Regions from separate parts of the Sphingomonas sp. PAMC 26617 genome, predicted to be linked through region 2. Evidence: predicted binding sites of a transcription regulator. Region 2 holds the regulator's gene; the other holds the start of a gene.

Region 1 (5,786 bases), 2.1 Mb from region 2:
ATCGAAACGTGGCGCAGCTGATCGGCGCCAAGTCGCGGGCGGCGAAGGCTATGAGGTGAATTACTTTGTCCGGAAACACGGCATCATCAAAGATCAGGCGCATGGCCTCATCCAACGGGTCGGCAACGATCGTGAGAAGCTGAACGCGGCTGCACAGAAGCTTAAATAGCCCTGCCGGGAAGACTCCGGCGGCAGCAAATTTTCGTTAATGTGGCTGACACGGAGCCAGGCCTAGGGCGTTTGCGCAGTCAAGCCCCGGTGATCAAAATGACAGCGCCAATGGCGGCGTCTCCGGTTTTCGGGACAGGGCGCCACATCAGGGAGACACAACGCTATCGCCAACCCGCCCCTTGCGCTTATCCCAATATTCGTCGGTCCGGGTCATCTCGATGAGTTCGTTAGGATAGCACCGCAGCTGGAAGGATAGCGCCTCGTCAAAGCTGCCGTGCAGCCACTGATCATATTCGTCAGGATGCAGAAGCACGGGCATCCGGTCATGAACCGGCCGGATCGCCTCGTTGCAGTCGGTCATCACGCCCGAATAGACCGGCCCCCAACCATATTGCATATCCTCACGCCATAGCCCCGCCCAGGCGAAGATCGGCTGGTCCTTCACGTTGAACCAAATTCGCGTCTTTCCGCCCTTCGGCCCCTCGGCCTCAGCGAAGGCCGTGAGCGGAATCAGGCAACGCCATTCTGGTTTCCGCGCGTTGCCGATCCAAGTCGACTTGCGAAGGTCGGCGATGTTGTTGACGGGCTTCGGCTTCGCCGCCTCCGACATGCCCTTGAACTTCATAGGCCAGCCCCAAGTCATCGTCTGCATGATGCGACGGCCTTCGACCTCCCGGACCACCAAGCCGGCAGCGCCGGGATAAACCTCTTCGCCGGCGTTCGAGGCTACCGGATTGTCGGCGCCAAAATGGGCGGCGACCTCTGCGGCACTCAGCCTCTCCGTATACAGATTGCACATGCCCCGATCCTAACACGCATAGCGATTTATTCGAGCAGATCGGCAAGACTCTTGAGCGTGGACTCCATGCCCGTGACATGATCGGCTTCGCTGATCCCTGATGGCACGTTCTCGGCGAGGAATCTCACCTTGGTGCCGCCCGCCACGGGCTTCAAATTCGTGGTGAGGGTCATCGTGCCGGCGAAGCGCGGATCGTCGCTTTCGAACTTAGCGGTCTCAATGATCCTTTCATCGGGAAACAATTCGACGAAGCTTGCCTCGACGATGTCGCTCGTCTCCGTCGATTTGGGATCGCTATTCGCGGGATCGCGATAGACGAGCTCCATTCGGTAACCGCCGCCGACACGCGGATCGAACGAGAGGAGCCTGGCTTCCATGTTGACCGGCGCGCGCCATTTCGGGACCACCTCAGGATCCACAAATGCCCGGAAGATCGCTCGCGGCGTTGCGAGAATCGTCCGGGAAGCTGAGTGGGTTCGGGCGGTCATGACGATATCGGTCGTACCCGGCCTTATCGGGCGCGCCAACGCAGTTTCCATTGTCACAGGAGTGCCAGTTGCGGCGCGAGCTTGGTCGGTGCGGCACCGCTGCGCCACCGATCCTCGGTCCGGTCCACTATCATTCGGTCGGCGGCAAAAGGTTCGCGGTGCTGGAAGCGAATGACGTCCCGGATCGAACCCTGCAGCCAAAGATCATATTCATGTGGGCCGAGCAGAACTGGCATGCGGTCGTTGGTTGGCGGGATCGCCGCGTTCGCCGTCATCGTCATGCCAGCATAAAAAGGTCCGAACTCAGGCGTGTTTCGGCAAAAGCCGGCCCAAGCAATGATCGGCTGGTCCTTCACCGAAAACCAGGTTCGTGTCTTCGATCCTTCGTCGCCATCCGGATTGCCGAAATGGGTGAGTACGATGAGGCAGCGATAGCGCGGATCGACCACCAGCTTGTCCCACATGGGGTTGATAAGATTGGCGACCAAGCCAAGCCGCTGCGGCGTTTCGCCGCGTAACTGGCTCTCATGGGTATGTCGGGGGAAGCCCCATGTCATCGACTTGAGGAGCCGACGCCCGTCCTTGGCCATGACCACCAGCCCGTGCAGACCCTCCACGATCTCGCTGGCGGCTTCGAGATCCGGAACCGGCTCGACGCCAAAATGCTTCGCAATCTCGGTGATGCTCGCCTGGATGCTGTGCGATCGTGACATGGCAAACGCTCGAACCGACTCGGGTGAGCCCAGACTATACCACGGAACATATAGCGAACAAAGTCATTGACTCAGGCTCCCGATAGGGACGAACAAGACGGTCCTTTCGGCAATTTGCGAGTCTCCTGAATGCTATGCGTGAGTCCGTCGTCCTTCAAAATCTGCGTGCGCAAATTGCGGAGATCGAGGGCGTTGGGGTGCGCCATTCGGTGTTGCCCTTCGGCGTGGATGCGATCGATCAGCGGCTTCCGGGAGGGGGCTTGGCTGCCGGCGCACTACATGAGGTCGCGGGAAGTCCCGACCTTGCCGACGACGCCAGCGCCACGATTTTCCTGGCGGGTGTTCTCGCCCGGATCGACGGTCCGGTCTTCTGGTGCCTGCGCTGGCGTGACCTGTTCGCCCCAGCGCTTCACCTCGCCGGGCTACACGCTGATCGCGTGATATACGTCGAGGCGGGCAGCGATGCCAATGTGATGCTCGCTATGGAGGAATGCCTGCGCCATCCGGGCCTCGGCGGCGTGGTCGGTGAGATTGGCAAATATTCGACGACTGCCTCAAAGCGCCTGCAGCTCGCGGCCGAAGGGTCAGGCGTCGCGGCATTTGTCTTTCGTAGAGCTTCTAAGGCCGAGCAGTCGGTCGAAGGCACGGCGGCAATGACGCGCTGGCGCATAACGGCGAGCCCGAGCGAGGATCTCGGCATTCCGAGCCTTGGTCGACCGCGCTGGCAAGTAGCTTTGGAGAGGGTACGCGGCGGCAACCCGCACGCTTGGATCGTGGAGGGGTGCGATGCGACGGGTCGCCTCGGTCTATCTTCCGCACTGGTCGACCGACCGGCTGCGGCGGAAGACCGCCAAGTCGCCGCCTGACGGCGGCGACGCTCTCTCCCCGACGGCGCCGTTGGTGACGGCGATCCCCGATCATGGGCGCCGCATCGTTGCAGCGGTCGATGCCGGTGCGCGCGCGCTCGGTATCAGGCCTGGTATGACAATCACCAAGGCGCGGACGTTCGCGCCAGAGCTTGCCGTTATCGATGCTCAACCCGACGCCGATTTCGAGGGCTTGCGTCGTCTCGCGCTGTGGGCGGGCCAGCGCTACTCGCCAATCGTTGCCGCAAACGCGCCCGATGGCCTCTGGCTGGATATCACCGGCTGCGCTGCGCTCTTCAGCACCGAGGCTGCGTTGCTCAAGGATCTCCACCGGCGTGTCGCCGCGTTCGGTGTGTCGGTTCAGATCGCGGTCGCCGACACGGCGGGTTGCGCCCACGCGGTTGCGCGCCATGTCCCGGCCGGCCGGCCGGTCACGATCGAACCTGGTGATCATCGCAAGGCGATCGCGCTATTGCCGATCGCCGCGCTGCGGCTCGAGGCCGGCATTGTCGACGGCCTGCAGAAACTGGGCTTCGAGCGCATCGAGCAGCTGATCGGGACGCCACGCGGTCCGCTCGCCAAGCGGTTCGGGCGTGCGCTCCATCGACGGCTCGACCAGGCGCTGGGACATGCGCCCGAACCGATCGAGCCCGTTTTTCCGGAACATCTGCCGCGTGCGCGGCGCGGATTCATGGAGCCAATTGCGACGCCCGAGGCGTTCGCACAGGTGATCGGTGATCTCGTAAGCGATGCTGTCGATCAGCTTGGCCGAGTCGGCAAAGGCGCTCGTCGGCTCGATTGCTACTTCCATCGCGTCGATGGGCAGTCGCAGGTCATTCGCGTCGGGACCGCAGCGCCCTCGCGCGAGACCAAACATTTGTCGAAGCTGCTGTCAGCGAAGATCGAAACCGTCGAGCCGGGGCTGGGGATCGAGGCGATGACGCTCGTGGTGTCGCTGATCGAGCCGATGGCGGCGCGGCAGGGAGAGAGCCTCGAAAGCCTCGGCAACCGTGGGCCGGACCTTGCCGCTTTGGTCGATGCGCTCGCCAATCGGTTCGGTGCGCGCAACCTGCACCGCCTGGCGCCGCAAGCCAGCATCATGCCGGAACGGTCTGCAGCGATGTCGCCGGCGCTCGTCACAGCACGCGGCGCTGGTTGGGATGACGATCTGCCGCGACCGGCGCGGATGCTCGCGCGGCCCGAGCCGATCGAGGTGATAGCGCTGCTGCCAGATGACGCGCCTCGGCTCTTCGTCTGGCGGGGCAAGCGTTTCCGCGTCACCCAGGGAGACGGCCCCGAACGGCTGCACGGCGAATGGTGGCGGGATGCGGGTGTGGAAGGCGAGCAGCCGTTCACGGTCCGTGACTATTATCAGGTCGAGACGGTGAGTGGTGGTCGCTACTGGCTGTTCCGGGCAGGCGATGGCGAAAACCCGTCAACCGGATCGATGCGCTGGTTCATTCATGGCGCCTTCGCATGAGCGAGTCGGCACCTATCTACGTTGAACTCCAGGTCACCACGCATTTCAGCTTCCTGCGCGGCGCGTCCAGCCCCGAGGAATTGTTCGTCGCTGCGGCCCGGATGGGCCTGCCCGCGCTCGGTATCGTCGATCGCAACTCGGTCGCCGGCATCGTGCGCGCTTGGGATGGAGAGAAAACAACGGGCGTTCGCTCGATCGTTGGCTGTCGCCTCGATCTGACCGACGGCACCGCGCTGCTGGTCTACCCGATCGACAAGGCCGCCTATGGCAGGATGTGCCGACTGCTCAGCGTCGGCAAGAAGCGGGCTGGCAAAGGCGCCTGCCATCTCGACTGGGCCGATGTCGAAGAGTGGAATGAGGGCCTGATCGCGATGCTCGTGCCCGATCGTGCCGACGATGTGACGCAGGCTGCGCTCGCGCGCGTGAAGCGGATCTTCGGCGACCGCGCCTATATGGCGCTGTCCGTCCGGCGCCGGCCGAGGGACGCCATTCGCCTGCGCGACCTCGCGGCAATCGCGGCCACCGCGCGCGTCCCGACGGTGGCGACCAACGACGTCCTCTATCATGCACCCGAGCGGCGGCTGTTGCAGGATGTGGTGACGTGCATCCGAGAGAAATGCACCGTCGATACGCTCGGCAACGCCCGCGAGCGTTTCGCCGATCGCTATCTGAAGACCGGCGAGGAAACGGAGCGGCTTTTCCGCCGCTATCTCAAGGATCCAAGTCCGGTTTGGCGCAGCGTCGAATTGGCCGCGCGCTGCACCTTCAGCCTCGACGAGCTTAAATATCAATATCCGGACGAGATTAAGGTGCCCGGCCGAACCCCTCAGGAGGAACTTGAGCGGCTGACATGGGAGAAGGCGCCGGAACGCTATCCAGACGGGATCGATGGCAAGGTGCGCGAGCAGCTCGAACATGAGCTGCGCCTCATCGCCCAGCTGGAATATGCGCCATATTTTCTGACCGTGCATTCCATCGTCGCCGAAGCCCGGCGGCGAGAGATTCTCTGTCAGGGCCGTGGATCGGCCGCGAACAGCGCGGTCTGCTACGTGCTCGGCGTCACCTCGATCGATCCAGTACGATCCGAGCTGCTCTTCGAGCGCTTCGTCTCGGCGGAGCGGCGCGAGCCGCCCGATATCGACGTCGATTTCGAACATGAGCGGCGCGAAGAAGTGATCCAGTGGATCTACGAGACCTACGGCCGTACCCATTCGGCGCTCACCGCCGTCGTCACCCGCTATCGCTCGCGCGGCGCGGTTCGCGAGGTTG
Region 2 (5,786 bases):
ACGACCTGCGCGCCGGAGGCGGCGTCCCGCATGCCCTCGGGGGCTGCGGTGGTATCACTGATTGCGCTCAACCGCGCATACTCCCAGACTAGAAGATCGATGGCCGGAACAGCCTGCAGCGCCCCTAGCACGCGCTTTGCACCGCTTCAAACTGGCGTTCGCAGATGGTTGGGCGATGGCGCGCGCAAGGCGGCGGATGCGCTGGAACGCGGGCTCGAGGCCGAGCGCGATCAGCTCGCGCTGTGGCTTCCGGTGATGTTGGGCGGCGGGATCGCTGTGTGGTTCGTGCTTCCCGATCGCACCGCATGGACCGTCGCTTTGCTGGGCGCGCTCGGCGTGGCGCTCACTGCGGCGGCGATCGGTCGGCATGGGCGCGCCGCGCGCGTTCTCGCGGTCGGCGCGCTGGTGGTGGCGCTCGGGATCGGACTGATCTGGTGGCGGGCGACGCAGGTCGGCCATGTCGTCCTGCAGAGCCCGAGCATCGGGACGTTCACCGCAACGGTCGAGCGGATCGAACCCTTGCCTGCGCGCGACCTGGTCCGGCTTCGCCTCGCACCTGTCGCCGTTTTCCGGCGGGCAGGCAGCGACCGGCCACCGCCCGCCTTGCCGCGGCGGCTGCGCCTCAATCTGGCGGTCGGCGATGTTCCCGCCGGACTCGCCGTCGGGGTCACGCTCCGGCTGACGGCGCGGTTGCTGCCACCCCCTGAACCATCGGTTCCCGGCGCCTATAATTATGCGGTCGGTGCCTGGTTCGACCGGATCGGCGCAACCGGACGGGGGCTGCCGCCGGTAACGATCGTCGCGGGCGCGCGCGCAACCGGCATTCCGCTGCGCCAGCGCCTGTCCGCCCATATCCAGGTGAGCGCAGGCGGCGGTGGGGCGGGGGGGATCGCGACGGCGCTCGCGACCGGCGAGCAGGGCTCGATCCCGCTCGACGATACCGAGGCGATGCGCCGCTCGGGCCTTGCCCACCTGCTGTCGGTGAGCGGGCTGCATATCAGCGCGACCGTCGCGGCGACGATGATCCTCGTCTCGCGATTGCTTGCCTTGTCGCCGTGGCTGGCCTTGCGCTGGCGGCTACCGCTCGTTGCGGGCGCTGCCGGAGCGCTGGTCGCGATCGGCTACACGCTTCTCACCGGGGCCGAGGTTCCGACGATCCGGTCGTGCGTCGCCGCGCTGTGCGTGCTGATCGCGCTGGCGCTCGGGCGCGAGGCGTTGACGCTGCGGCTCGTTGCGGCGGGGGCAATCGTCGTGCTGCTGCTGTATCCGGAGTCGCTCGTCGGCCCGAGTTTCCAACTCTCGTTCGCCGCAGTGGCGTCGATCATCGCGCTCAACGAGCATCCGCGCATCCGCGCCCAGTTCGCTGCGCGGGAAGAGCCCCGCCTGCGTTCGGTAGCGCGCAGTTTGGCGTCATTGTTGCTGACCGGGATCATGGTCGAGGCCGCGCTGCTGCCGATCTCGCTTTATCACTTCCAGAAAGCGGGGATTTACGGCGCGGTCGCCAACATCTGCGCGATCCCGCTGACGACGTTCGTCATCATGCCGCTCGAGGCGGCGGCCTTGCTGTTCGACCTGATCGGCGCAGGCGCGCCCTTGTGGTGGGCGACGCGGCTGGCGCTCGACGTGTTGCTGTGGATCGCGCGGACGACGGCGGCGATCCCGGGATCGGTCGCGCCGCTGCCGGCGATGCCGGATGGCGCCTTCGGCCTGATGGTCGCGGGCGGCCTGTGGATCGCCTTGTGGCGGACGCGATGGCGGCGGCTAGGCGTCGGGCCGCTGGCGATTGGCGCGGTGTGGGCGTTGTCGACGCCAGCGCCCGACCTGCTCGTGACCGGTGACGGGCGGCATGTCGCGATCCGCACGAAGGACGGGGCGGTCGCGTTGCTGCGGGACCGGACCGGGGATTATACCGCCGACATGATGGCGCAAGGCGGCGGGACGACGGGACTTCCCGTCCTCTGGTCGGACCAGCGATCGGCGCGATGCAGCCGCGATCTGTGCATGGCGACAAGCCTGGTCGGCGATCGCCGATGGCAGGTGCTCGCGACCCGCAGCGCGTATGCGATCCCGGTGCAGACGCTGGTTGAGGTCTGCGCGCGCGCTGACATCGTCATCAGCGAGCGACGGCTGCCCAAGCGGTGTCACCCGCGCTGGCTGCGACTGGACCGGACGATGCTCGCGCAGACCGGCGGGGTGGCGATCACGTTCTACCCGTCCGTGCTATCGCTCCCGGCGACCGCGAGCATACGGACGGTGCGACGGGCACGGGACGAGCATCCCTGGATCACCGTCCCGCAACCACTACCGCAGGCCGCGCGGGGCACGGGGCGGCGCTTCCGCCACCCCCGCACCGCACCCGATCAGTCGTAGCGGCGCAGCAATCCGGCGAGCTTGCCCTGCACCCGGACCTGCGCCGGGGTGTAACGCTGCGGATCATACGCCCGGTTGGCGGGATCGAGCCGGACCATCGCGCCCTCGCGCCGGAAGAACTTGAGCGTCGCCTCGCTGTCGTCGATCAGCGCCACGACGATCTCGCCATCGCGCGCGACTTCCTGCCGCTTGATCAATGCGTAGTCGCCGTCGAGGATTCCTGCCTCGACCATCGAATCCCCCGCAACTTCGAGTGCGTAATGCTCGCCGCCGCCGAGCAGCGCGGCCGGCACCGCGAGCATCGATGCGCCTTCGAACGCCTCGATCGGAACGCCTGCCGCGATCCGGCCGTGGAGCGGGATCTCGATCACGTCGTTCGCGGGGTTGGGCAGCGGACGCACGTTGGCGGGCGACGCCTCGGGCAGGGTCACGACCTTGGAAACCGGCTTGGCGCCGCGTTCGGGCATCTTGAGCACTTCGAGCGCGCGCGCACGATTGGGCAAGCGGCGGATGAACTGGCGTTCCTCGAGCGCGCTGATCAGGCGGTGGACGCCGGACTTGGACTTGAGGTCGAGCGCTTCCTTCATTTCCTCGAACGAGGGCGAAACCCCGGTCTCGTCCAGCCGGTCGTTGATGAAGCAGATCAACTCATGCTGTTTGCGCGTTAACATTCCGGGCCCTTTCGTCGGAACAGACGACGAACCTATACGGAACATAAAGCAGTGCGTCAAGCGATCGGCAGGATTTCCACCGAGTCGCCCGCTGCGGCGGCGGGCGCGAAGGGGGCGCGGATGATCATGCAGTCGGCATCGGCGAGGGTCGCCAGCAGCGACGAATCCTGCCGTTCGGCGGCATAGACTCGGCCGTCGCGGGTGGTTGCGCGCAGATAATCCTGCCGCCGGTCGTTTTCCTTGAGCGGGGCGCCAAGGATTGCCGGGTAAGCGACCGGGCGGGGATCGCGCGCGCCCGAAATCGACGCGATCAAGGGCTTGAGGAAGATCGCCGCGGTCACAAACGCAGACACCGGATTGCCCGGCAACCCCAGCACGAGCATGTCGTCGATCTTTCCCGCCAGCATCGGCTTGCCCGGCCGCAAGGCGATCCGCCAGAAATCGATCGCGCCCCCCGCTGCTGCGAGCGCGGGACGGATCAGGTCGTGATCGCCGACCGATGCACCGCCGGTGGTGACGAGGATATCCGCCTTGACCCGCGAGAAAGCCTCGACGATCGTGTCGAGCCGATCGGGCAGGATCCCGAGATCGATGACGTCGACCGGGAGGTCGGCGAGCATCGCCGCCAGCATCACACCGTTCGATTCGGGGAGCGTCCGGTCGCTGAGCGGAGCGCCCGGCAGCGTCAGTTCGTCCCCGCTCGCCACGATCGCGACACGCACGCGCCGCGCCACCCGTATTTCGCCGTGTCCGCCGCTGGCGGCGAGTGCGATGCGGGCGGGGCTCAGCCGCTGACCGGTCGAGATCAGGACGTCCCCGTTTGAGAAGTCGATCCCCGCGCGCCGGATGTTGCCGCCACGAACCGGGCCGCTCCCCGAAAGGCGGACGGTGTCGCCGTCGCGCGCCGCTTCCTCCTGGACGAGCACCGCATCCGCGCCACCGGGCAGCGCCGCGCCGGTGAAGATCCGGACGGTCTGGTTCGGGCCGATCGCGCCGTCGAACGGATGCCCGGCCGCGCTTTCGCCGATGAGCTGCAGCGGCTGCGCGAGATCGTCGAACCGTACCGCATAGCCATCCATTGCGGACAGGTCGCGCGCGGGCTGGGTGCGGAGCGCCAGGATGTCCGCCGCGCTCCACCGTCCGCTCGCGGTGCGGAGCGGAACGGTCTCGAGCGGGATCGTCGGAGCGAGCGCGCGCAGACGGGTCTGGGCTTCTTCGACGGAGAGGAGCGGTACGGGGGTGGTCATATCGGCTGCCTTATCGCCTCGTATCGCCTCGCGTCGACCCCTGTCAGCCAGCGCACGAGCTTGGATCGCGCGTCGAAAGTGCGACATTGCAGCCACGCTCGGTAACCAACTTTCGATGCCGAAACAGCATGTCATCAATTAGCAACAAACCAACCCTAGCGGGCGCGGCGGGGGAACGGACTTTTCGATCCCGGGCGCAACTCACCCGTCACGATGCCAAAATGGCGCGGGACGGCGCAGCGGGTCGGTCGGTTCCCAAAGCAATCCAAGGGGGACTCCGCACATGACGATCACCATCGCAAAATCGCTGCTGCTTGCCGGCGCCGCCGGTTCGGCTCTGCTCGCCGTCCCGTCGGCCATGGCGCAGACCACGCCCGACGCTGCCGCGCCCGCATCGGTCGAGGCATCGGCTGCCGCCGATGGCGTCGGCGATATCGTGGTCACGGCGGAGCGTCGAAGCGAGAACCTGCAGAAGGTGCCGGTGTCGGTCGGCGTCGTCGGTGGGGACGATCTGCGCGCCTTCCAGAGCGGTGGCGGCGACGCGCTCGAACTCGCGAACCGTGTTCCCGGCCTCTATGCCGAGACGACGACCGGGCGCATCTTCCCGCGCTTCTACATCCGCGGCCTCGGCAACATCGATTTCTATCTCGGCGCATCGCAGCCGGTGTCGATCATCCAGGACGACGTCGTGCTCGAGCATGTCGTGCTCAAGTCCAACCCGGTGTTCGACGTCCGTCAGGTCGAGGTGCTGCGCGGGCCGCAGGGCACGCTGTTCGGCCGCAACACCACCGCGGGCATCATCAAGTTCGACACCAACCGCCCGACCAACGATTTCCACGGCCGCGCCTCCGCGTCGTTCGGCAGCTACAACACCGCGACGATCGATGCAGGCGTCGGCGGGCCGATCGTCAAGGACGTGCTGTCGTTCCGCGTCTCCGGGCTGTTCCAGCACCGCGACAACTGGGTCAACAACACCTATACCGGCGTCAGCGCGGACGGCACCGTCGGCGGCAAGGACAAGCTCGGCGGGTTCGACGAGAAGGACGTTCGCGTCCAGTTGATGCTGACCCCGCCCGACACGGGCTTCACCGGGCTGCTTTCCGCGCATGCGCGCGATTACAGCGGCACGTCGACGATCTTCCATCGCGGCGCGCTCAAGCGCGGCTCGAACGACGTCAGCGCCGAACCGCGCGCGTCGATCGCGCTCGACGAGGCGGCCAACAACCCGCAGGCGTACAAGACCTACGGCGCGTCGCTCAACCTCAAGAACGATTTCGGCGGCGTGGTGCTGACCTCGATCACCGCGTGGGAAACGACCTCGGGCTATAGCCGCGGCGACACCGATGGCGGTGCCGCGACCAACTTCGCCGGCGCGCGTTTCTATGGCGAGAGCCAGGGCCGGATCCGCAATCTCGACCAGCTGACGCAGGAAGTCCGCTTGTCGGACGACGGCACCGGCCGGTTCAAGTGGCAGATCGGCGGGATGTATTTCGAGCAG

What was found. The regulator LexA, encoded in region 2, represses DNA repair genes until DNA is damaged. The targets are predictions, from matches to a motif close to GTTCCNCNCTTGTTCT.
Region 1: the regulator LexA is predicted to act here: its motif matches at 2,215-2,230, upstream of RH91_RS07000 (ImuA family protein).

What each region holds. Positions count from the first base shown of each region.
Region 1 is NZ_JH594425.1:1,608,141-1,613,926, reverse strand. It holds gene RH91_RS07020 (DUF3606 domain-containing protein) at 1-169, shown strand, start outside; gene RH91_RS07015 (SOS response-associated peptidase) at 317-970, opposite strand; gene RH91_RS07010 (SRPBCC domain-containing protein) at 997-1,497, opposite strand; gene RH91_RS07005 (SOS response-associated peptidase family protein) at 1,512-2,171, opposite strand; gene RH91_RS07000 (ImuA family protein) at 2,306-3,037, shown strand; gene RH91_RS06995 (DUF6504 family protein) at 2,958-4,517, shown strand; gene RH91_RS06990 (error-prone DNA polymerase) at 4,514-5,786, shown strand, end outside.
Region 2 is NZ_JH594425.1:3,670,831-3,676,616, reverse strand. It holds gene gltX (glutamate--tRNA ligase) at 1-32, opposite strand, end outside; gene RH91_RS16120 (ComEC/Rec2 family competence protein) at 169-2,370, shown strand; gene lexA (transcriptional repressor LexA) at 2,361-3,041, opposite strand; gene RH91_RS16110 (molybdopterin molybdotransferase MoeA) at 3,098-4,288, opposite strand; gene RH91_RS16105 (TonB-dependent receptor) at 4,572-5,786, shown strand, end outside.